Regions from separate parts of the Streptomyces sp. NPDC101165 genome, predicted to be linked through region 3. Evidence: riboswitches for the same ligand, from Rfam matches in the RefSeq annotation. Region 3 holds a riboswitch; each other region holds the start of a gene.

Region 1 (7,115 bases), on a different contig from region 3:
GCAGTGCGGAGAACGAGGCCGGGACGACGGTCCGTACCGCGCGCGTGCCCAAGTACTACCGCTTGAAGAAGCATCTGCTCGACATGACGGAGACACAGGCGCCGGGCACGCCGGTCCCGCCCGAGCGCACGCTGGCGGCCGAGTTCGACACCTCCCGCACCACCGTCCGTCAGGCCCTGCAGGAGCTCGTCGTCGAGGGCCGCCTCGAGCGCATCCAGGGCAAGGGCACCTTCGTCGCTAAACCGAAGGTCTCGCAGGCGCTGCAACTCACCTCGTACACGGAGGACATGCGAGCCCAGGGCCTGGAGCCCACCTCGCAGCTGCTCGACATCGGCTACATCACGGCCGACGACCGGCTCGCGGAGCTGCTCGACATCACGGCCGGCGGACGCGTGCTGCGCATCGAGCGGCTGCGCATGGCCAACGGCGAGCCGATGGCGATCGAGACCACCCACCTTTCGGCCAAGCGTTTCCCGGCGCTCAGGCGCTCGCTGGTGAAGTACACGTCCCTGTACACCGCGCTCGCCGAGGTCTACGACGTCCATCTCGCCGAGGCCGAGGAGACCATCGAGACCTCCCTGGCCACCCCGCGCGAGGCGGGCCTGCTGGGCACCGACGTGGGCCTGCCGATGCTGATGCTCTCCCGTCACTCCCTGGACCGCGAGGGCAAGCCGGTGGAGTGGGTGCGCTCCGTCTACCGGGGCGACCGGTACAAGTTCGTGGCGAGGCTCAAGCGCCCGCAGGACTGAGGGAAGTTGGCGTCTTCACGCCACAACCTCCAAATCGACATACCGTTGTACGGACGAGGTCTTCCGCTGCCACGACACCGTCACCTAGATTGCCTGCGCATTACACAGGTGATCAACCAGGGGACGGAGCCGTGGCATGTCCGAAACGCCTGAAGTGAGACCACCGGTGGTGACGCCGGCCCGCGTGATCATCGGCCTGTGTCTCGTCGCGCCCTTCGTGGCGATGCTGTGGGTGGGCTCGTACGCCAAGACGGGCCCCGCGTTCATCGGGATCCCGTTCTTCTACTGGTACCAGATGCTGTGGGTGCTGGTCTCCACTGCGCTCACGATGCTCGCGTACCAGCTCTGGCAGCGTGACCAGAGCGCCCGCAGGGCCACTCAGGACAAGGGGGCGGCGCAGTGAAGAACGGCGTCAACGGCGTCGCGCTCGGCGTCTTCATCTTCTTCTTCCTGGCCGTCACGGTCATGGGCTTCCTGGCCGCCCGCTGGCGCAGGGCCGAGAACGAGCACTCCCTGGACGAATGGGGCCTGGGCGGACGGTCGTTCGGCACCTGGATCACCTGGTTCCTGCTCGGCGGCGACCTGTACACGGCGTACACCTTCGTCGCCGTGCCGGCGGCGATCTACACGGCGGGGGCGGCCGGCTTCTTCGCCGTGCCGTACACCATCCTGGTCTACCCGCTGATCTTCACGTTCCTGCCCCGCCTCTGGTCGGTCTCGCACAAGCACGGCTATGTGACGACCTCGGACTTCGTGCGCGGCCGCTTCGGCTCCAAGGGCCTGTCGCTGGCCGTGGCGCTCACCGGCATCCTCGCGACGATGCCGTACATCGCGCTCCAGCTCGTCGGCATCCAGGCGGTGCTGGACGTGATGGGCGTCGGCGGCGGCGAGAACACCAACTGGTTCGTGAAGGACCTGCCGCTGCTCATCGCCTTCGGCGTGCTGGCCGCGTACACGTACTCGTCGGGTCTGCGCGCCCCCGCGCTGATCGCGTTCGTCAAGGACACGCTGATCTACATCGTCATCACGGTGGCGATCATCTACATCCCGATCAAGCTGGGCGGGTTCGACGACATCTTCGCCAAGGCCGGCGAGAAGTTCACGAAGGCGGGTGCGGGCGGGCTCGTACCGGCCCCTGCGGGCCAGTGGACGTACGCCACGCTGGCGCTCGGTTCGGCGCTCGCGCTGTTCATGTACCCGCACTCGATCACCGCGACGCTCTCGTCCCGGAGCCGTGAGGTGATCCGGCGCAACACCACGATCCTGCCGCTGTACTCGCTGATGCTGGGCCTGCTCGCGCTGCTCGGCTTCATGGCGATCGCGGCCGGGGTGAACGTCACCAACGGGCAGTTGGCGATCCCGCAGCTGTTCGAGAACATGTTCCCGGACTGGTTCGCGGGCGTGGCCTTCGCGGCGATCGGCATCGGTGCCCTCGTGCCCGCGGCCATCATGTCCATCGCCGCGGCGAACCTCTTCACCCGCAACATCTACAAGGACTTCATCCGGCCGGACGCCACGCCGAAGCAGGAGGCCCAGGTCTCCAAGCTCGTGTCGCTGCTGGTCAAGGTCGGCGCGCTGGTCTTCGTCCTCACCATGGACAAGACGGTCGCCATCAACTTCCAGCTGCTGGGCGGCATCTGGATCCTGCAGACCTTCCCGGCCCTGGTCGGCGGCCTGTTCACCCGTTGGTTCCACCGCTGGGCGCTGCTCGCCGGCTGGGCGGTCGGCATGGTCTACGGCACGGTCGCCGCCTACGGGGTGGCCTCGCCGACCCAGAAGCACTTCGGCGGCTCCGCCAAGGAGATCCCGGGCATCGGTGAGATCGGCTACATCGGCCTCACGGCCTTCGTCCTGAACGTCGCCGTCACGGTGGTCCTGACCTTCGTCCTGAAGGCCCTGAAGGCCCCTGAGGGCCTCGACGAGACCCGCCCCGAGGACTACACGGCGGACGCGGGCGACGCGGGAGTTCAGGTGGAACTTCCGCCGGCCACGGCAGGCGCCGGGCACTGAGACGCGCCCCGAAGGGGCGCGAGCAACCACGATCCACCCGCAGCGGGCCGCCGACAACACGCACCACGGCGGCCCGCTGTTGACCCTCTGAAGCCGCCGCAACACGCAACAGACACAACATCTGGGGGTGACACCACGACCCGGCACTAGATGTATGCTCATCCTCGCTGTCGCCACAGGGGAATCCGGTGCGAATCCGGAACTGTCCCGCAACGGTGTACTTGCGTGCATCCGCACGCCTGTTCAGTCCGAGGACCTGTCGCCAGCGCGCGCCCGGCCGTCCGGTCCGGGTGCCTTCAGACGTCCGGGCCTCGTGGAGTGGGCTGGTGGACGCGACGCCGTGCGCGCTCGTGCTGCCCCCTGCCCTCCGCCAGGCCCTGTGCCGAGCGAGGGAGAGCCCCACGTGACCATCGCGCCAGCCGACCCGGCTTCAGCCGTCCAGGCGACCGCAGCTCCGGTGGAGACCGACGGTCCCGGTGCCGCGCTGCTGCGGACCCTGACCGAGCTGACCGCCGACCTCCCCGACGCCGACCCCGGCCGGGTCGCCGCGGCCGCGCTGCGGGGCCGGTCCGCCCGGGCCGACGAGGCGGAGCTGCGCGAGCTGGCCACGGAGGCGGCCGCCGGCCTCATCTCCGAGGACCCCGCCTACTCCCGGCTGGCCGCCCGGCTGCTGACCGTCTCGATCCGCGCCGAGGCCGCCTCGCAGGGCGTGACGTCCTTCACCGAGTCCGTCGCCGTGGGCCACCGCGAGGGCCTGGTCGCCGACCGCACGGCGGAGTTCGTACGGCTGCACGCCGCGCGTCTCGACACGCTGATCGACGCGAACGGCGACGACCGCTTCGGCTACTTCGGCCTGCGCACCCTGCACAGCCGCTACCTGCTGCGCCACCCCTTCACCCGCAAGGTGATCGAGACGCCCCAGCACTTCATGCTGCGCGTCGCCGCGGGTCTCGCCGAGGACGACACGACCCGCTCCGTCGACGAAGTCGCCGCGCTCTACGGGCTCATGAGCCGCCTCGACTACCTGCCCTCCTCCCCCACCCTCTTCAACTCCGGCACGCGGCACCCCCAGATGTCGTCCTGCTACCTCCTCGACTCCCCGCTGGACGAGCTGGACTCCATCTACGACCGCTACCACCAGGTCGCCCGCCTCTCGAAGCACGCCGGCGGCATCGGGCTGTCGTACTCCCGGATCCGCAGCCGCGGTTCGCTGATCCGCGGCACCAACGGGCACTCCAACGGCATCGTCCCGTTCCTGAAGACCCTGGACGCCTCGGTGGCCGCCGTGAACCAGGGCGGCCGGCGCAAGGGCGCGGCCGCGGTGTACCTGGAGACCTGGCACTCCGACATCGAGGAGTTCCTGGAGCTGCGCGACAACACCGGTGAGGACGCCCGCCGTACCCACAACCTCAACCTCGCGCACTGGATCCCGGACGAGTTCATGCGCCGGGTCAACGCCGACGAGCAGTGGTCGCTGTTCTCCCCGGCGGACGTGCCGGAGCTGGTCGACCTGTGGGGCGAGGAGTTCGACGCCGCGTACCGCAAGGCGGAGGCGAACGGGCTCGCGAAGAAGACCATCCCGGCCCGCGACCTGTACGGCCGCATGATGCGCACCCTCGCGCAGACCGGCAACGGCTGGATGACCTTCAAGGACGCCGCCAACCGCACCGCCAACCAGACGGCCGAGGCGGGCCACGTCGTGCACTCCTCGAACCTCTGCACGGAGATCCTGGAGGTCACCGACGACGGCGAGACGGCGGTCTGCAACCTGGGTTCGGTCAACCTCGGTGCCTTCGTGCGGGGCGGGGACATCGACTGGGAGCGCCTCGACGAGACGGTCCGCACGGCCGTCACCTTCCTCGACCGCGTGGTCGACATCAACTTCTACCCGACCGAGCAGGCGGGCCGCTCCAACGCCAGGTGGCGTCCGGTGGGCCTGGGTGCGATGGGTCTGCAGGACGTCTTCTTCAAGCTGCGCCTGCCCTTCGACTCCGCCGAGGCCAAGGCGCTGTCGACGCGGATCGCCGAGCGGATCATGCTCGCCGCGTACGAGGCCTCCACCGACCTGGCCGAGCGCAACGGCGCGCTGCCGGCCTGGGAGAAGACCCGGACCGCCCGGGGTGTCCTGCACCCCGACCACTACGACGCCGAGCTGACCTGGCCCGAGCGCTGGGCGGCCCTGCGCGAGCGGATCGCCGCGGTCGGCATGCGCAACTCGCTGCTGCTGGCGATCGCCCCGACCGCCACCATCGCTTCCATCGCGGGCGTGTACGAGTGCATCGAGCCGCAGGTCTCCAACCTGTTCAAGCGCGAGACGCTGTCCGGCGAGTTCCTGCAGGTCAACTCCTACCTGGTGCAGGACCTCAAGGAGCTGGGCGTCTGGGACGCGCGCACCCGTGAGGCGCTGCGCGACTCCAACGGCTCGGTGCAGGACTTCGTGTGGATCCCGGCCGACGTGCGGGCGCTGTACCGCACGGCGTGGGAGATCCCGCAGCGCGGCCTGATCGACATGGCCGCGGCCCGCACCCCGTTCCTGGACCAGTCGCAGTCCCTGAACCTGTTCCTGGAGACGCCGACGATCGGCAAGCTCTCCTCGATGTACGCGTACGCCTGGAAGCAGGGCCTGAAGACGACGTACTACCTGCGCTCCCGCCCGGCGACCCGCATCGCCCGCGCCGCCCAGGCGCAGAGCCAGACACCCATCCCCGTGCAGCAGGCCGCCGACCCCGACGCCGTCGCCTGCTCCCTTGAGAACCCCGAGTCCTGCGAGGCCTGCCAGTAATGACCACCCGTAACCAGAACCTGCTCGACCCGGGCTTCGAACTGACCCTGCGTCCCATGCGCTACCCCGACTTCTACGAGCGCTACCGGGACGCCATCAAGAACACCTGGACCGTCGAGGAGGTCGACCTCCACTCGGACGTCGCCGACCTCGCCAAGCTGACGCCGGCCGAGCAGCACCTGATCGGCCGTCTGGTGGCCTTCTTCGCGACGGGCGACTCGATCGTCGCGAACAACCTGGTGCTGACGCTGTACAAGCACATCAACTCCCCGGAGGCGCGCCTGTACCTGTCGCGCCAGCTCTTCGAGGAGGCCGTGCACGTCCAGTTCTATCTGACGCTGCTCGACACCTACCTGCCCGACCCGGACGACCGCGCCGCCGCCTTCGCGGCCGTGGAGAACATCCCGTCGATCCGTGAGAAGGCCGGGTTCTGCTTCAAGTGGATCAACGAGGTCGAGAAGCTGGACCGCCTGGAGTCCAAGGCGGACCGCCGGCGCTTCCTGCTCAACCTCATCTGCTTCGCCGCGTGCATCGAGGGCCTGTTCTTCTACGGCGCCTTCGCGTACGTCTACTGGTTCCGCAGCCGGGGTCTGCTGCACGGTCTCGCCACCGGCACCAACTGGGTGTTCCGCGACGAGACGATGCACATGTCGTTCGCCTTCGACGTGGTCGACACCGTCCGCAAGGAGGAGCCGGAGCTCTTCGACGACGAGCTGCAGCAGCAGGTCACGGACATGCTGCGGGAGGCCGTCGAGGCCGAGCTGCAGTTCGCGCGTGACCTGTGCGGCGACGGCCTGCCGGGCATGAACACCGATTCGATGCGGCAGTACCTCGAGTGCGTCGCCGACCAGCGCCTCACCCGCCTCGGCTTCGCCCCGGTGTACGGCTCCGAGAACCCCTTCTCCTTCATGGAGCTGCAGGGCGTTCAGGAGCTGACCAACTTCTTCGAGCGTCGCCCGTCGGCCTACCAGGTGGCCGTGGAGGGCACGGTCGACCTGGACGAGGACTTCTGAGTCCGGTCGCCCTCGGCCGACCATCGATCCGGCGCGCGTTCCGGGGCTCGCAAGCCACCTGAGCGCGCGCCGGTCGTCGGCGGGTGTCGTTCACCACTCGTCGCTCACCACACGTCTCTCACCACTCGCTCACCACTCCACGGGCTGCAGCAGCAGCCGGTGGGGCCGGAGCGTGATGCCCACACGGGTGGTGTCGTTCGACCCGCCGACCTGCTCGAAGCGGTACTTCGCCGAGATCGCCGCGATGATCAGGCTCAGCTGGGACATGGAGAAGTGGTCGCTGGGGCACTTGCGGTTGCCCACGCTGAACGGGCTCATCGCGTACTTGGGCACCTCCTTCACCCGCTCGGGCTGCCAGCGGTCGGGGTCGAAGTCGAGGTGGTGGTCGTAGGAACGGCCGTCGCGCTGGATGGCGTACGGGCTGTAGACGATGTCCGCCCCCGCCGGAATGCGATAGCCGCCGAGCGCGGTGTCGGTCACCGCGCGTCGCGTCAATATCCATACGGCGGGCCGCAGCCGCATGGCCTCGACGACGACATTGTTGGTGTACCTGAGCTCCCG
Region 2 (7,115 bases), on a different contig from region 3:
GCTTTCCTCTCCGTGGAGGTCGCCAACACGATCTCCAAGGGCCTGGTCGATGAGACCGGCATCCGTCCCGAGGTCATATTCGCCGCCCTGGTCGGCGCGATCCTCTGGAACCTGCTGACCTGGCTGGTCGGACTGCCGTCCAGCTCCTCGCACGCCCTGATGGGCGGCCTGATCGGCGCCACCGTCGCCTCCGCCGGCTTCGGTGCCGTCCACAGTGACGTGCTCGTCACCAAGGTGCTGCTCCCGGCGGTCGCCGCGCCGATCGTCGCGGGTCTCGCCGCGATGCTGGCCACCCGCTTCTCCTACGGCATCGGCAAGAACGCCGAAGGCGAGGCCACCCGCAAGGGCTACCGCGCCGGTCAGATCGCCTCCGCCGGTCTGGTCTCCCTCGCCCACGGCACCAACGACGCGCAGAAGACGATGGGCATCATCACCCTCGCCCTCATCGCGGGCGGCGCCATCGCCCCCGGCTCCAACCCTCCCACCTGGGTCATCCTCTCCGCGGGTCTGGCCATCGCGCTCGGCACCTACATCGGCGGCTGGCGCATCATCCGCACCATGGGCAAGGGCCTGACCGACCTGGAGCCGCGACAGGGCTTCGCCGCCCAGACCAGCGCGGCCACGGCCATCCTGGCCTCCTCGCACCTCGGCTTCTCCCTCTCCACCACCCACGTCGTCTCCGGCTCGGTGATGGGTGCGGGCCTGGGCCGCAAGGGCGGTGTGGTCCGCTGGTCCACCGCGACCCGCATGTTCATCGCCTGGGGGCTGACCCTGCCGGCCGCCGCGCTGGTCGGCGCGGGCGCCGAGTCCGTCACGGACCTGGGTGACTGGGGCACCGCGGCCGTCGCCGTCTTCCTGGTCGGTGCCAGCGCCGCGATCTGGAAGATCTCCCGCCGCGAGGTCGTGGACCACACCAACGTCGTCGACGACACGGTGGAGCCGGCCGGTGTGGTGACCACCGCCATCGCCGCGGTGACCCCGCCGCCCGCGGGCACCGTCGCCGAGGGTCTGTCGGCCACGATCCCGGCGCAGGCCACCACCGAACCGGCTCCGGCGACCCCGCCGGCCGCCGCAGTCTGACCGCCCGGAAACTGAAGGAAGCATCCCCATGAAGATCGACTGGGCGGCCCTCGGCTCCGTCTTCGGCGTCAGCCTCGCGTTCACGGTGGGCCTGGTGGCCCTGTTCACCCTCGGCGTCAACGGCCTGTCGCGCCGCGAGAAGGCCACGGCGCAGGGTGGGTCCGCGGCGCTGTCCGTGACCGGTGCGTACGTGTGCTTCGCGGCCTGTGCCGCTGCGGTGGCGTACGGGATCTATCTGATCGTGGCGAAGCCCTGACACCGAAGTCTCTCCCTCGTCCGCCCTGTCGGCACCGCTCCAGCGGAACGACAGGGCGGACGCATGTCCGCCCCTGAGACGTACGCGCCGGTGCGGGCCGTGACGGTCCGTGAGTACGAACGGGAGCCCCGAGTGCCGCCCGAGGGAGTGGAATTCACCGCAACCCGGTCGCTCGGCGCCGCCCCGCGTGCCCGCGGTGTGGGCCTCAGCACAGTCCGGCATCCCAGGTCAAAGGCAAGTTGACGGCCCTTCCGGGCGCGTGGTGGACTGCCCAGGCCATGTACGGCGGCAGGAGAGGAAGCCGGTGCGAATCCGGCGCGGTCCCGCCACTGTCACCGGGGAAGAAATCCCCGGGAGCCAGGAACTCTCACCGCCGGTCTCGTCGAACCAGGGCGTGGACACCCTGAGTGAGGACATATCGCCATGCGCGGCTGCCGATTGAGGTTCAGTAACCAGGCCCTGCCTGCCCCCACGGCCGGCTGAGCCGATGGGTGCCGATCGCTGCTACGCGTACGGCGCCGCCGCCGGCCTCCTCGGCGACCTGGTCCTCGGCGATCCGCGCCGTGGGCACCCGGTCGCCGCGTTCGGCCGGGCAGCCGCCGCCGTGGAACGCGCGCTGTGGCACGACCACCGCGGCTGGGGTGCGCTGCACACCGCCGTGTGCGCCGGAGGTGCCGTCGCGCTGGGGGCCGTGGCCGAGCGGGCCGTGCGCCGCTCCCCCGTCGCTTCCGTCGCGCTGACCGCCGCCGCCACCTGGGCCGTGGTCGGGGGTACTTCGCTCGCCCGGGAGGCGTGGACCGTCGGGCGCGCGCTGGAGGCCGGGGACGTCGAGGCGGCCCGGGCGCGGCTGCCGCATCTGTGCGGGCGGGATCCGCAGGCCCTCGACGCCGACGGGATCGCCCGGGCCGTGGTCGAGTCCGTCGCCGAGAACACCTCCGACGCCGTCGTGGGCGCGCTCGTGTGGGGTGCGGTGGGCGGGGTGCCGGGGCTGCTCGGGTTCCGGGCCGTCAACACCCTGGACGCGATGGTGGGGCACAGGTCGGCCCGCTTCCGGCGCTACGGCTGGGCCTCCGCCCGGCTCGACGACCTCGTCGGCTGGCCGGGGGCGCGGCTGACCGCCGTACTCGCCGCCGTGGCCGGACCGGACCCCCGCGGCGCCGTGCGTGCCTGGCGGGCGGACGCCCGCAAGCACCCGAGCCCCAACGCCGGGCCCGTCGAGGCCTCGTTCGCGGGTGCCCTCGGTGTGCGGCTGGGCGGGACGCTCTCCTACGGCGGGCGCGTCGAACACCGGCCCGTACTGGGCGGGGACACCGGACGGGCCGTCCGGGTCACCGACATCGACCGGGCCGTACGGCTCTCCCGCCGGGTCGGCCTGCTCGCGCTCGGCGTCACGGTCGCCGCGCGCCGACTCGTGAAGGGACGTGGGAAGTGAACGGTGGTCTTCTCGTCGCCGGCACCACCTCCGACGCCGGCAAGAGCGTCGTGACGGCCGGGATCTGCCGGTGGCTGGTGCGCCAGGGCGTCAAGGTCGCGCCCTTCAAGGCGCAGAACATGTCCCTCAACTCGTTCGTGACCCGGGAGGGCGCCGAGATCGGGCGGGCCCAGGCCATGCAGGCCCAGGCCTGTCGTGTCGAGCCGACCGCGCTGATGAACCCCGTGCTGCTCAAGCCCGGTGGCGAGCAGAGCAGCCAGGTGGTGCTGCTCGGCAAGCCGGTGGGCGAGCTGAGCGCACGCGGGTACCACGGGGGGCGCCAACAGCAGCTGCTCGGCACGGTGCTGGACTGTCTGGCCGAGTTGCGGGGCACGTATGACGCGGTGATCTGTGAGGGGGCCGGTTCGCCCGCGGAGATCAATCTGCGGCGTACCGACATCGTGAACATGGGGATCGCGCGGAACGCGCGGCTGCCCGTGCTGGTGGTGGGCGACATCGACCGCGGGGGCGTGTTCGCCTCCTTCTTCGGAACCGTCGCGCTGCTGTCCCGGGAGGACCAGGAGCTGGTCGCCGGGTTCCTGGTGAACAAGTTCCGTGGGGATGTCAGCCTGCTGGAGCCGGGGTTGGACATGCTGCACGGGCTCACCGGGCGGCACACCTACGGCGTGCTGCCGTTCCGGCACGGGCTCGGTATCGACGAGGAGGACGGACTGAGGGTCTCGCTGCGCGGGACCGTGCGGGAGTCGAACACCGCCCCGCCCGTCGGCGAGGACGTGCTGCGGGTAGCGGTCTGCGCGCTCCCGCTCATGTCCAACTTTACGGACGTGGACGCGCTGGCCGCCGAACCGGGCGTCGTCGTGCGGTTCGTGGACCGGCCGGAGGAGCTGGCGGACGCCGACCTCGTGGTGATCCCGGGGACCCGGGGGACGGTCAGGGCCCTCGCCTGGCTGCGGGAGCGGGGCCTCGCGGACGCCCTCGTCAGAAGGGCCGCGGAGGGACGCCCGGTTCTCGGCGTCTGCGGCGGCTTCCAGATCCTCGGCGAGCACATCGAGGACGAGGTCGAGTCGCGCGCCGGCAGCGTCGCGGGGCTCGGAGTGCTCCCCGTGCGGGTGCGGTTCGCCCGCGAGAAGACCCTCACCCGGCCGACCGGGGAAGCCCTCGGGGAGCGGGTCGAGGGCTACGAGATCCATCACGGGGTCGCCTCCGTCGAGGGAGGGGAGGCGTTCATCACCGATGGCAGGGGACACGGCCTGGACGGCTGCCGGGTCGGTCAGACCTGGGGCACGCACTGGCACGGCTCGCTGGAGTCGGACGGTTTCCGGCGGGCCTTCCTGCGCGAGGTGGCGGCCGCCGCGGGGCGCCGCTTCGTACCGGCCCCCGACACCTCGTTCGCCGCGCTGCGCGAGGAGCAGCTCGACCGGCTCGGCGACCTGATCGAACAGCACGCGGACACGGACGCGCTCTGGCGGCTCATCGAGTCGGGCGCGCCGCAAGGACTGCCTTTCATTCCACCGGGAGCGCCCGCATGAGCACAGTGTTGTTGTTGTCGACCGCCGACACCGATCTGCTGGCGGCCCGGGCCTCCGGCGCCGGCTACCGGATCGGGAACCCCACCCGGGTGGACGTCGCGGAGGAGCTGCCGGGCCTCGTCGAGGGCGCGGACATCGCCGTCGTACGGCTGCTGGGCGGCAAGCGCGCCTGGGAGGACGGGCTGGCCGCGCTCCGGGCGTCCGGCGTGCCGACCGTGCTGCTGGGCGGCGAGTCCGTGCCGGACGCCGAGCTGATGGCCGAGTCGTCCGTACCGGCGGGTGTCGTGGCGGAGGCCCTGAAGTACCTGGTCGAGGGCGGGCCCGCGAACCTGACCGAGCTGGCCCGGTTCCTGTCCGACACCGTGCTGCTGACCGGCGAGGGCTTCGAAGAGCCGCGGAAGATGCCCGAGTACGGCCTGCACGGCTCGTACGAGATCCGGGACGGCCGGCCGACCGTGGGCGTCCTCTTCTACCGGGCGCACGAGCTGAGCGGCAACACCGCCTTCGTGGACACGCTGTGCGAGGCGATCGAGGCGCGGGGCGTCAACGCCCTGCCCGTGTACTGCGGTTCGCTGCGCGGCGCGGACGCCGGGCTGTACGAGCTGCTGGGGCGGGCCGACGCCCTGGTCGCCACCGTCCTGGCGGCCGGCGGTACGCACGCCTCGCAGGCCTCGGCGGGCGGCGACGAGGAGTCCTGGGACATCGGGGCGCTCGCCGACCTGAACGTCCCGGTGCTGCAGGGTCTCTGCCTCACCTCCTCGCGGGCCGCCTGGGACGAGTCGGACGCCGCGCTCTCCCCCATGGACGCGGCGATGCAGGTCGCGATCCCCGAGTTCGACGGCCGCCTCGTCACGGTGCCGTTCTCCTTCAAGGAGCAGGGACCGGACGACGTCCCGGTGTACGTCGCCGACCCCGAGCGGGCGTCGCGGGTGGCCGGGATCGCCGTACGGCACGCGCAGTTGAAGCACAAGCCGAACGCGGACAAGAAGATCGCGCTGGTCTTCACCGCCTACCCGACCAAGCACTCCCGGGTCGGCAACGCGGTGGGCCTGGACACGCCCGCGTCGGCGGTACGCGTCCTGGACGCCCTGAAGGAAGCCGGGTACGGGCTGACCGCATACCCGGACAACGGCGACGAGTTGATCCACCGGCTGATCGAGGCCGGCGGGCACGACGTCGAGTGGCTCACCGAGGAGCAGCTGGCGGCCGCGCCCGCGCGGGTGCCGCTCGCCGACTACCGGGCGTGGTTCGACAAGCTCGACCCGGAGCTGCGGGACGCGATGCTGGAGGCGTGGGGCGAGCCGCCGGGCAGCCTGTACGTCGACGGGGACGAGATCGTGCTCGCGTCCCTGCAGTTCGGGAACGTCGTCGTGATGATCCAGCCGCCGCGCGGTTTCGGCGAGAACCCGATCGCGATCTACCACGACCCCGACATGCCGCCGTCGCACCACTACATGGCGGCCTACCGCTGGCTCGACAACAGCTTCGGCGCCGACGCGATCGTGCACATGGGCAAGCACGGCACGATGGAGTGGCTGCCGGGCAAGGGCCTGGGTCTGAGCGCCGGCTGCGCCCCGGACGCCGTCCTCGGCGAGCTGCCCCTCGTCTACCCGTTCATCGTCAACGACCCCGGCGAGGGCACGCAGGCCAAGCGGCGCGGGCACGCCACGGTGGTCGACCACCTGGTGCCGCCGATGGCCCGTGCCGACACCTACGGCGACCTGGCGAAGCTGGAGCAGCTGCTGGACGAGTACGCGCTCGTCTCCGACCTGGACCCGGTGAAGGCACCGGCCGTGCGGGCGCAGATCTGGACGCTGGTCAAGGCGGCCGAGCTGCACCACGACCTGCATGTGGACGTGCAGCCGGAGGACGACGACTTCGACGAGTTCGTCATGCACATCGACGGCTATCTGTGCGAGATCAAGGACGTGCAGATCAGGGACGGTCTGCACATCCTCGGCGGTGGTCCGGTCGGCGAGCCGCGCGTGAACCTGGTCCTCGCCGTGCTGCGCGCCTCGCAGGTGTGGGGCGGCCAGGCGAACGCGCTGCCGGGGCTGCGGGCCTCGCTGGCCGAGCACTTCGGGCTGGTCGAGAAGGAGTTGCTCGCCGAACCGGGCGCGCCGGTGAAGGTGCCGGTCGAGCTGACGGACCTCGTGGAAGGCCCGTCCCGTACGGCCGCCGACACGATCGACCTGCTGGAGCAGCTGTGCCGGCGGATCGCGGAGGGCATGGAGGCCCGTGCCTGGGCGGTCGCCGAGAGCGTGCCGCTCATCCGTGAGGTCCTCGGCACCGACATCCCGGACGCGGTCGCGGTGCTGGAGTTCGCGTGCACGGAGGTGGTCCCCCGGCTCGCCCGCACGACCGACGAGATCGGCCACATCCTCCGGGCGCTGGACGGCGGTTACGTCCCGGCAGGTCCCTCGGGTTCGCCGACCCGCGGTCTGGTCAACGTGCTGCCGACCGGCCGCAACTTCTACTCGGTCGACCCCAAGGCCATTCCCTCCCGGCTGAGCTGGGAGGTCGGCCAGTCGCTCGCCGACTCGCTGGTGCAGCGGTATCTGCAGGACACGGGTGAGTACCCGAAGTCCGTCGGCCTCACGGTCTGGGGCACGTCGGCCATGCGCACCCAGGGCGACGACATCGCCGAGATCCTGGCGCTGCTGGGCTGCCGCCCGGTGTGGGACGAGGCCTCGCGCCGGGTGACGGGGTTCGAGGTGATTCCCCTGGCGGAGCTGGGCCGTCCGCGCATCGACGTCACGGTCCGCATCTCCGGCTTCTTCCGGGACGCGTTCCCGCATGTGGTCGGGCTGATCGACGA
Region 3 (7,115 bases):
GCCCCCGTCGCAGGGTCCTCTACAGCCTGTCGCAGCTGCTCGCCATGCTGCTGCTGTACCTGCCCCTGTCGCTGGCCGGAGTGAGCCTCCTCTTGACCGCGGTGCCGCAGTTCAACGCGGTGTTCGACCCGGGGCCGGCGGCCTTCACCAGCCCCGTGTTCTACGTCGAGGCACTGGTTGCGTCCCTGGTGGCCTTCTTCGGCGCCATCGTGGCGGGACTGCTGGTGGTGAGCACGCTCCCGCGGCTGCTCAGCCGGGCGATCGAACCGGGCAGGACCTACCCGCTGTACGGCTTCCACCACGGCATCCAGCGGGCGATCACACGGCTGACCAACATCAGGTTCTTCAACATGCTCTTCGGCGACAGCTCCGCGATCGTGCACTACCTGAGGTGCCTCGGATACGACTTGTGCCACGTCGAACAGACCGGGTCGAACTTCGGCACGGCCGTCAAGCACGACACCCCCTACCTCAGCACCGTGGGGAGCGGGACGATGGTCGCCGACGGCCTCTCGATCATCAACGCCGACTTCTCCAGCTCGTCCTTCCGCTCTTCCCCCACCGCGATCGGGCCGAACAACTTCCTCGGCAACCGCATCGCCTACCCCTCACACGGCCGGACCGGCGACAACTGCCTGCTCGCGACCAAGGTCATGGTTCCCGTCGACGGCCCGGTACGCGAAGGCATCGGACTGCTCGGCTCACCCAGCTTCGAGATCCCGCGCACGGTGCTGCGCGACACCCGGTTCGACCACCTCGCCCAGGGTGACGAACTGCGCCGCCGGCTCACCGCGAAGAACAGGCACAACGCGCTCACCGCGAGCCTGCACCTGCTGGCGCGCTGGTTCCACTTCTTCGTACTCGCCCTCATCACCATGGCTGCCGTCGATCTCTACGAGACCATCGGTGCGCCGGCCTATGTGCTGGCGAGCCTGCTCACCCTCGCGTTCACCGTCCTCTACTTCACGCTGATCGAAAGAACCGTCACGGGATTCCGGCCGCTGAGGTCGCTGTACTGCTCGATCTACGAGCCCGACTTCTGGAGCCACGAGCGCTACTGGAAGCTGACGTCCCACGACTACATACAGGTCTTCAACGGCACGCCGTTCAAGGCCATGGCTTGGCGGCTCCTGGGCGCCAGGATCGGTCGCCGGGTCTTCGACGACGGCTGCACGATGACCGAGCGGGCCCTCGTCAGCATCGGAGACGGCAGCACCCTCAACGCCGGCAGCGTCATCCAGTGCCACTCGCAGGAGGACGGCACCTTCAAGTCCGACCACGCCAAGATCGGCGCGGGCGTCACCCTCGGCGTGGGAGCCTTCGTCCACTACGGCACCACGCTCGGCGACCAGGCACAGCTCGCCCCCGACTCCTTCCTGATGAAGGGCGAGGAAGTCCCCCCTGCAGCACGGTGGGAGGGAAATCCCGCCCGGGAAGCAGATGCCGCCGGCGAACGGTAGGCCAACCGACCGATCTACAGCCGACCGTCACGGTGCCCGTATCGGCAATGACCGCAAGGACGCCGGGAGAGACCCGGAGTACAGCTCTCGAAGCACCATGAGGATCCCGTCACGGTCGTCGCCGGGGGTCAAAGGCAGAGTGCCGGGCAGGCGGCTGCTGCGGATCGTGACCAGCCTCAACACCCCTTCCAGCGGGGCCGCACTGCCCGCACTGTGCGTCACGCAGATCACCAACTGGGGCATCGTGTACTACGCGTTCCCCGTCCTGAACCCGCAGATCACCGCCGACACCGGATGGTCCACAGGAGCGACCACGGCCGCTCTCTCCACGGCACTGCTGGTCTCCCCCCTGGCGGGGATCCGCATCGGTCGCATGCTCGACCCCCGCGGGCCGCACACAATGATGACCGCCGGCTCGGCCCTTGGCGCGCTCAGCCTCCTGATCGTGGCCACAGTCCCAACACCGCCATCTTCACCCTCGGCTGGCTGCTCGCCTGACTCGCCAAGGCCTCCACCTTCTACCAGCCGGCCTTCGCCGCCCTGACCCGATGGTGAGCCCCGGACCACGTCCGCGCCCTGACCGTCGTGACACTCGCGGGCGGTTTCGCCTCCACCGTCTTCGCCCCAGCGACTGCAACATCCCATACTTGCGCCCACCTGGCCCATTGTGAGTTGCCCAGTCGCCGACGCGCCTGCGACACAGAAGATGAGCCACTGGGGCAGCGTCATCGTGTTCAGGATGGGCCCAACTGCCACGGTGGCCTTCTTGGCCTCACCTGCAGAGCACCGCTACAGCCCCACAATGGCATGTCTACGACATCCACTCCCCGCGCGTGCCCGGCGCGGGCGAGGCGGCCGACCTCCTGCGCCTCGGGCTCGCGGCCATCCCGGCCGAACGCCTGTGGGTCAACCCGGACTGCGGGCTCAAGACCCGCGGCTGGCCGGAGGTACGGGCCTCCCTGGAGAACCTGGTCACCGCGACGCGGACCGTGCGCACGGAGATCCAGTCACCGAGCCCGCCCCGGCCGGGGCGGGTCTGCACGGCTGCCCCGCAAGCCCGTACCGTCGTACGCACACAGTCCAGACACCCCGCCCCACGGCGGAAGCAGGAGGAGCAACCGCGTGACCAGCCGCGTCACTCTCATCTCACCCGCGACCACGCCCTCGCTGCGGCGGGCCCGCTTCGACGACGGCGACTCGATCGAGGACGGCGCGGCGGCACGGGCCAGGTCGGCGGCCGGGTCCCTGCCCGCACCAGGCCGCGTCCTCGCCTCTCCCAGCGTGCGCTGCCGGGAGACGGCCTCCGCGCTCGGCCTCGACGCCTCGGTGGAACCGGAGCTCTCGGGCCTCGACGTGGGCCGGTGGCGGGGGCGGACGCTGGACGACGTCGGTGCCGCCGAGCCGGAGATGGTGACCCGCTGGCTGGCCGATCCCGGGGCTGCACCGCACGGCGGCGAGTCGGTGCGGGAGCTGTGTGCACGGGTCGCGCGCTGGCTGGACACGAGTGGACTGGCGGACGGCAGGACGATCGCCGTGGTGGAGCCCGATGTCGTACGGGCCGTGGTGGTACACGCGTTGGGCGCGCCCGAGGCGGCGTTCTGGCGCCTCGACGTCCCGCCGCTCACGGCGACGGAGGTCACCGGCCGGTCCGGGCGCTGGAACGTGCGCCTCGGACACGGCCTCGCCCAGCCGGGGGACTGACGGCGGTCAGGGAGTGGCGTCCCGATGGCGACGCAGCAGTGCCGCGATGGCGCACCGCAGGCAGTCGGTGTCCGTGTCGCCGGTCGTGCCGTGGTCGCCGTGGCAGTCGACCGTCGTCCGTCGGCCCGCGCCCTCATCCGGTGTGCGGCAGGCAGCCGTTGGGCCATCGACCAGGGCTGCCAGCTCGTCGAGAAATCTCTCGGTCCGTTTGACCTGCTGGGCGAGCACCCGTACCCGCGCGCTCTGGCCGCCGATCTGGCGTCGGCTGGCGATGAGTTGGGCGTACTCCTCCATGGTCAGGGCGACCGCCTCGCGTCCGCCGAGAGTGATGTGGCACGGTTCGGGACGTTGTCTGGCCACTCGGCTCCTCCGCTCGTCGCCTCCGCAGGTGTCCCGGAAACGGGAGAGGGCCCCCGGACGGTTCCGAAGGGCCCTCTCGTGTCCTGAACAGATCAGTGCGTGGCGGGAACTCTCCGCCCGGACGCGGCCGTCGCGGGCTTCGGGTTCAGCTGCCGCTCGGCCAACTCGCCGAAGAGCAGGCCGAATCCACCCCACAGTACGGCCTGGATGGCCAGTGCGGAGAGGCGGAACCGCCACAGCAGGGTGGCTGGGAAGTCCTTCGGCACCTCGTTGACGGCCGGCAGGAAGGCGTAGGCCAGGCCGATCACGACGGCGAAGGCGGCGACCGCAACGACGGTCGCGTACCAGGTGCCCAGGGAAGGCGCCAGGCGCTTGCCCAGGATGGTGGCGGCGACCACCAGGAGCACGCTGAGCAGCATCATCAGGAAGTACAGGGTCGTCCGCTTGCCGATGGTGTCGGGATCACCGACCGACGGCGGGTTGGCCGGGTACTTCAGGAACGGGACGACGTACACGGCGAGCAGTGCACAGCTGGACAGCAGCAGCGCGGTCGCCCGCGGGCTGAAGCGGCCGACACGGCCGAGCGCGACGCAGAAGGCGAGCGCGGCGATGCCGCCGAAGGCGACCCCGTAGATGAGGACGCCGGTGGCCAGGCCCGCGGTGGACTGCAGGGAGCGGGAGACGACCTCCATCCCGTGCTCGTGGGAGTGGGCGTCCTCGAAGCTGATCGCGCTGTCGACGTTCGGCTCACCCAGGAAGTAGGCGGCTACGAGGGCGAGCACGCCGGCGGCCAGGCCGGCGAGCATGCCCCGCACGAGAAGGTTTCTCACGGTTGCGGAGTTCATGGTCGAGCGGCGTCCCTCGCGTCAGTGGCAGGGGAAGCCGAGAAGGTGGCGTGCGTCGTGCACCCACTCGTGGACGTCCGTGCCGTTGAACACGGAGGTGGCGCCCTGCTCGGCGCCGACGAAGTACAGCAGGACGAGCATGAGGATGCCGAAGAAGACCGCCCACGGTGCGATCGCCTTCAGCGGCAGCGTGGCGGGAACGGCGGGGGTGGTGGCTGTCGGCTGGGCGACGGTCTGCGCCATGGCAGGACCTCCTCTGGGAGTTCGCGTCCCATCTCGGTGGTGCACATGACGACGGCCACGGGTCTGACTCACGGGCCACCCAGGGGTGTTCCGCATACAGTGGCGCGACCGTTCCGGATTCCCACCGGCTTCCGACTCGCCGTCGTCGATATCGGACAGACCGTACCGCGTGGCGCGTGCATGGCCAAGACCGCGTGGTCCGTCGTGATCTTCCTCTCGCGTCGGCGCTGCGCCGACGGGCTGGGTCTGCCGGGCTGTGCGGCCCGGCAGACCTGCTCCGTCCTCGTGTCGCTAGCCGCGCCGACCCGACGGATCGGATGCGACCGTGTCCCGGTTCTGGCCGGGAACCGAGCCGGCGTCAGGAGATCCGGCACCGGTTGCCACTTGCCGCGCCTGGTCCCCGTGGCCCGGCCACCAGGCGGCGTGGCCGATCAGCGCGGTGAGGCTCGGCGTGAAGAACATCGCCATCACGAAGGCGGCGACCGCGATGCCGAAGGAGACCGCGAAACCCATCTCCGTGAGCAGCGCGTTGCCCGCCAGCATCATCGTGGCGAAGGTCGCCGCGAGGATGAAGCCGGCCGCCGCGACGGTCGGTCCGGCGTGCCGGAGCGCCATGCCGGCCGCCTCGCGGGGCTCGCGGCCCTCGCGGGCCTCCTCGCGGAGCCGGGCGATCATGAGGATGTTGTAGTCGGTGCCGATGGCCACCACGAACAGATACATGATCACCGGGAGCATGAACATCAGACCCGAGTGTCCCTGTCCCTCCTGGAAGATCCAGACCGTGGCGCCGAGCGTGGCACCGAAGCCGAGCCCCACCGAGGCCATCAGGTACCAGGGGGCGACCACACTGCGCAGCAGCAGCCCCAGGATGACCATGATGAGGAGGGCGGCCACGGGGAAGACCGTCCGGTAGTCGTGGTTGACCGCCGTGGCGATGTCCTTGAAGATCGAGGACATACCGCCGACGAGGGCTTCGGTGCCCTCGGGTGCGTCGGAGTGCGCGACGTCGCGCACCTCGCCCACGGCGTCGATCGCCTTGTCCGTCGACGCCTCGTACTTGAGCGTGACGGTGAAGTCGGCGGTGGTGCCGCCCTTGTTCAGCTGGGCCAGACGGGCGTTCGCGACGCCGTCCACGGCACCGAGCTTCTGCGCGTACGCGTCCAGGCCGGACTTGTCCAGCGGCTTGCCGTCGGTGCTGGACAGGAAGACGTCGGTGGGTGCGGCCGCGCCCGCCGAGTACGCCTTCTGCATCTCGTCCTGGACGACCATGGACTCCTTGGTCTTGGGCATGGAGCCCGCCGCCAGGTCGAACGTGGCGTTGAAGCCGAGGGTGCCGAGCGACAGTGCGACCAGGACGAGGCCGGACAGCGCGGCGGTCAGCGCCGGGCGGCGCTGCACGCCCCGGCCGAGGGCGGCGAACCGGGCGTTCTCCGGCTCCCGTTGCCAGGACTTGGAGGGCCAGAAGACCTTCGGTCCGATGAGCGAGACCACGGCCGGGATCAGGGTCAGGCCCGCGACCAGCGTGGCGGCGACCGCGATGGCGAGGGCGGGGCCCATCTGCTTGAGGAAGCCGAGCGTGGACAGCGCCAGCGCGAGGAAGGCGATGATGACCGCTCCGGCGGCCGAGGCGATGGCCTCGCCGACCCGGTCGACCGCGTTGATCATGGCCTGCTTCGGCTCGTCGCCGGCGCGCAGGCGCTCGCGGTAGCGGAACATCAGGAAGAGGAAGTAGTCCGTGCCCACACCGAAGAGCACGACGATCAGGATCGACGAGATCGAGCTGTTGGCCTGCAGGTCGAACAGCTTGGTGGCGTAGGCGATCAGGCCGTTGGCGACGGCGGACACCACGCCGATCAGGACCAGGGGGAGGATCGCCAGGATCGGCGCCCGGAAGATGATCAGCAGGGTGATCAGGATGATCGCGAAGGTGCCGATTCCGATCAGCGCCTGCCCGCGTTTGGACGAGTCCTGCTGGTCGAGGGCCTGCGCGGCGGAGCCTCCGAGCTTGACGTCGAGGTTCGTGCCCGTGGTCAGTTTCTTGACGTCATCGCGCAACGCCTTGGCCGCGTCGATCTGTTTGGGCTGGCCGGCGTTCCTGCTGTCCATCTGCACCAGGGTCAGGTCATACCTGCCGTCCTTGGACGGCTGGCCGGGGACGACCTTCTGCACCTGGTCGATGTGCTTGCTGCCCAGTTGTGAAGTGATCCGGGCGATGTCCTGTTTGTCGGCGGCGGTGAGCTTGCCGCCGTCGGTGCGTTGGTACAGCGCGATCGCGGACGGGGTGAAGGCGCTGGGGAACGCCTTCGCCTGTAGCTCCGCCGCTTTGATCGACTCGTAACTCTTTGGCAGGAAACTGCTCTCGTCGCTGTTCGAGGGCAGGCTCGGCGCGGTGGCGACGATCGCCACCGCCGCGATGAGCCATGCCACGATCGTCCAGACGGGATGACGGACGACGGCATTCCCAATGCGTCGGAACATGCGGAAGGTCCTCCTGGACAGGAAGATC

Evidence for each region. A riboswitch is a leader RNA that binds a small molecule or an ion and turns the genes downstream of it on or off. The one in region 3 is predicted to bind cobalamin.
Region 1: linked by a shared signal. The riboswitch ahead of ACIRVH_RS11185 (ribonucleoside-diphosphate reductase subunit alpha) and the one ahead of ACIRVH_RS26955 (CbtB-domain containing protein) in region 3 are both predicted to bind cobalamin.
Region 2: linked by a shared signal. The riboswitch ahead of ACIRVH_RS21560 (cobalamin biosynthesis protein) and the one ahead of ACIRVH_RS26955 (CbtB-domain containing protein) in region 3 are both predicted to bind cobalamin.

What each region holds. Positions count from the first base shown of each region.
Region 1 covers NZ_JBIWPG010000004.1:453,937-461,051, reverse strand. Annotated here, with positions in the region: gene ACIRVH_RS11200 (GntR family transcriptional regulator) at 1-749, shown strand, start outside; gene ACIRVH_RS11195 (DUF3311 domain-containing protein) at 886-1,152, shown strand; gene mctP (monocarboxylate uptake permease MctP) at 1,149-2,759, shown strand; cobalamin riboswitch at 2,879-3,038, shown strand; gene ACIRVH_RS11185 (ribonucleoside-diphosphate reductase subunit alpha) at 3,163-5,541, shown strand; gene ACIRVH_RS11180 (ribonucleotide-diphosphate reductase subunit beta) at 5,541-6,554, shown strand; gene ACIRVH_RS11175 (cytochrome P450) at 6,684-7,115, opposite strand, start outside.
Region 2 covers NZ_JBIWPG010000009.1:327,388-334,502, reverse strand. Annotated here, with positions in the region: gene ACIRVH_RS21570 (anion permease) at 1-1,080, shown strand, start outside; gene ACIRVH_RS21565 (hypothetical protein) at 1,109-1,336, shown strand; cobalamin riboswitch at 1,582-1,724, shown strand; gene ACIRVH_RS21560 (cobalamin biosynthesis protein) at 1,824-2,768, shown strand; gene ACIRVH_RS21555 (cobyric acid synthase) at 2,765-4,297, shown strand; gene cobN (cobaltochelatase subunit CobN) at 4,294-7,115, shown strand, end outside.
Region 3 covers NZ_JBIWPG010000012.1:285,570-292,684, forward strand. Annotated here, with positions in the region: partial or broken gene ACIRVH_RS26925 (Pls/PosA family non-ribosomal peptide synthetase) at 1-1,460, shown strand, start outside; partial or broken gene ACIRVH_RS26930 (MFS transporter) at 1,627-2,096, shown strand; partial or broken gene ACIRVH_RS26935 (hypothetical protein) at 2,270-2,464, shown strand; gene ACIRVH_RS26940 (histidine phosphatase family protein) at 2,583-3,161, shown strand; gene ACIRVH_RS26945 (hypothetical protein) at 3,168-3,521, opposite strand; gene ACIRVH_RS26950 (CbtA family protein) at 3,614-4,366, opposite strand; gene ACIRVH_RS26955 (CbtB-domain containing protein) at 4,388-4,609, opposite strand; cobalamin riboswitch at 4,646-4,788, opposite strand; gene ACIRVH_RS26960 (MMPL family transporter) at 4,901-7,087, opposite strand.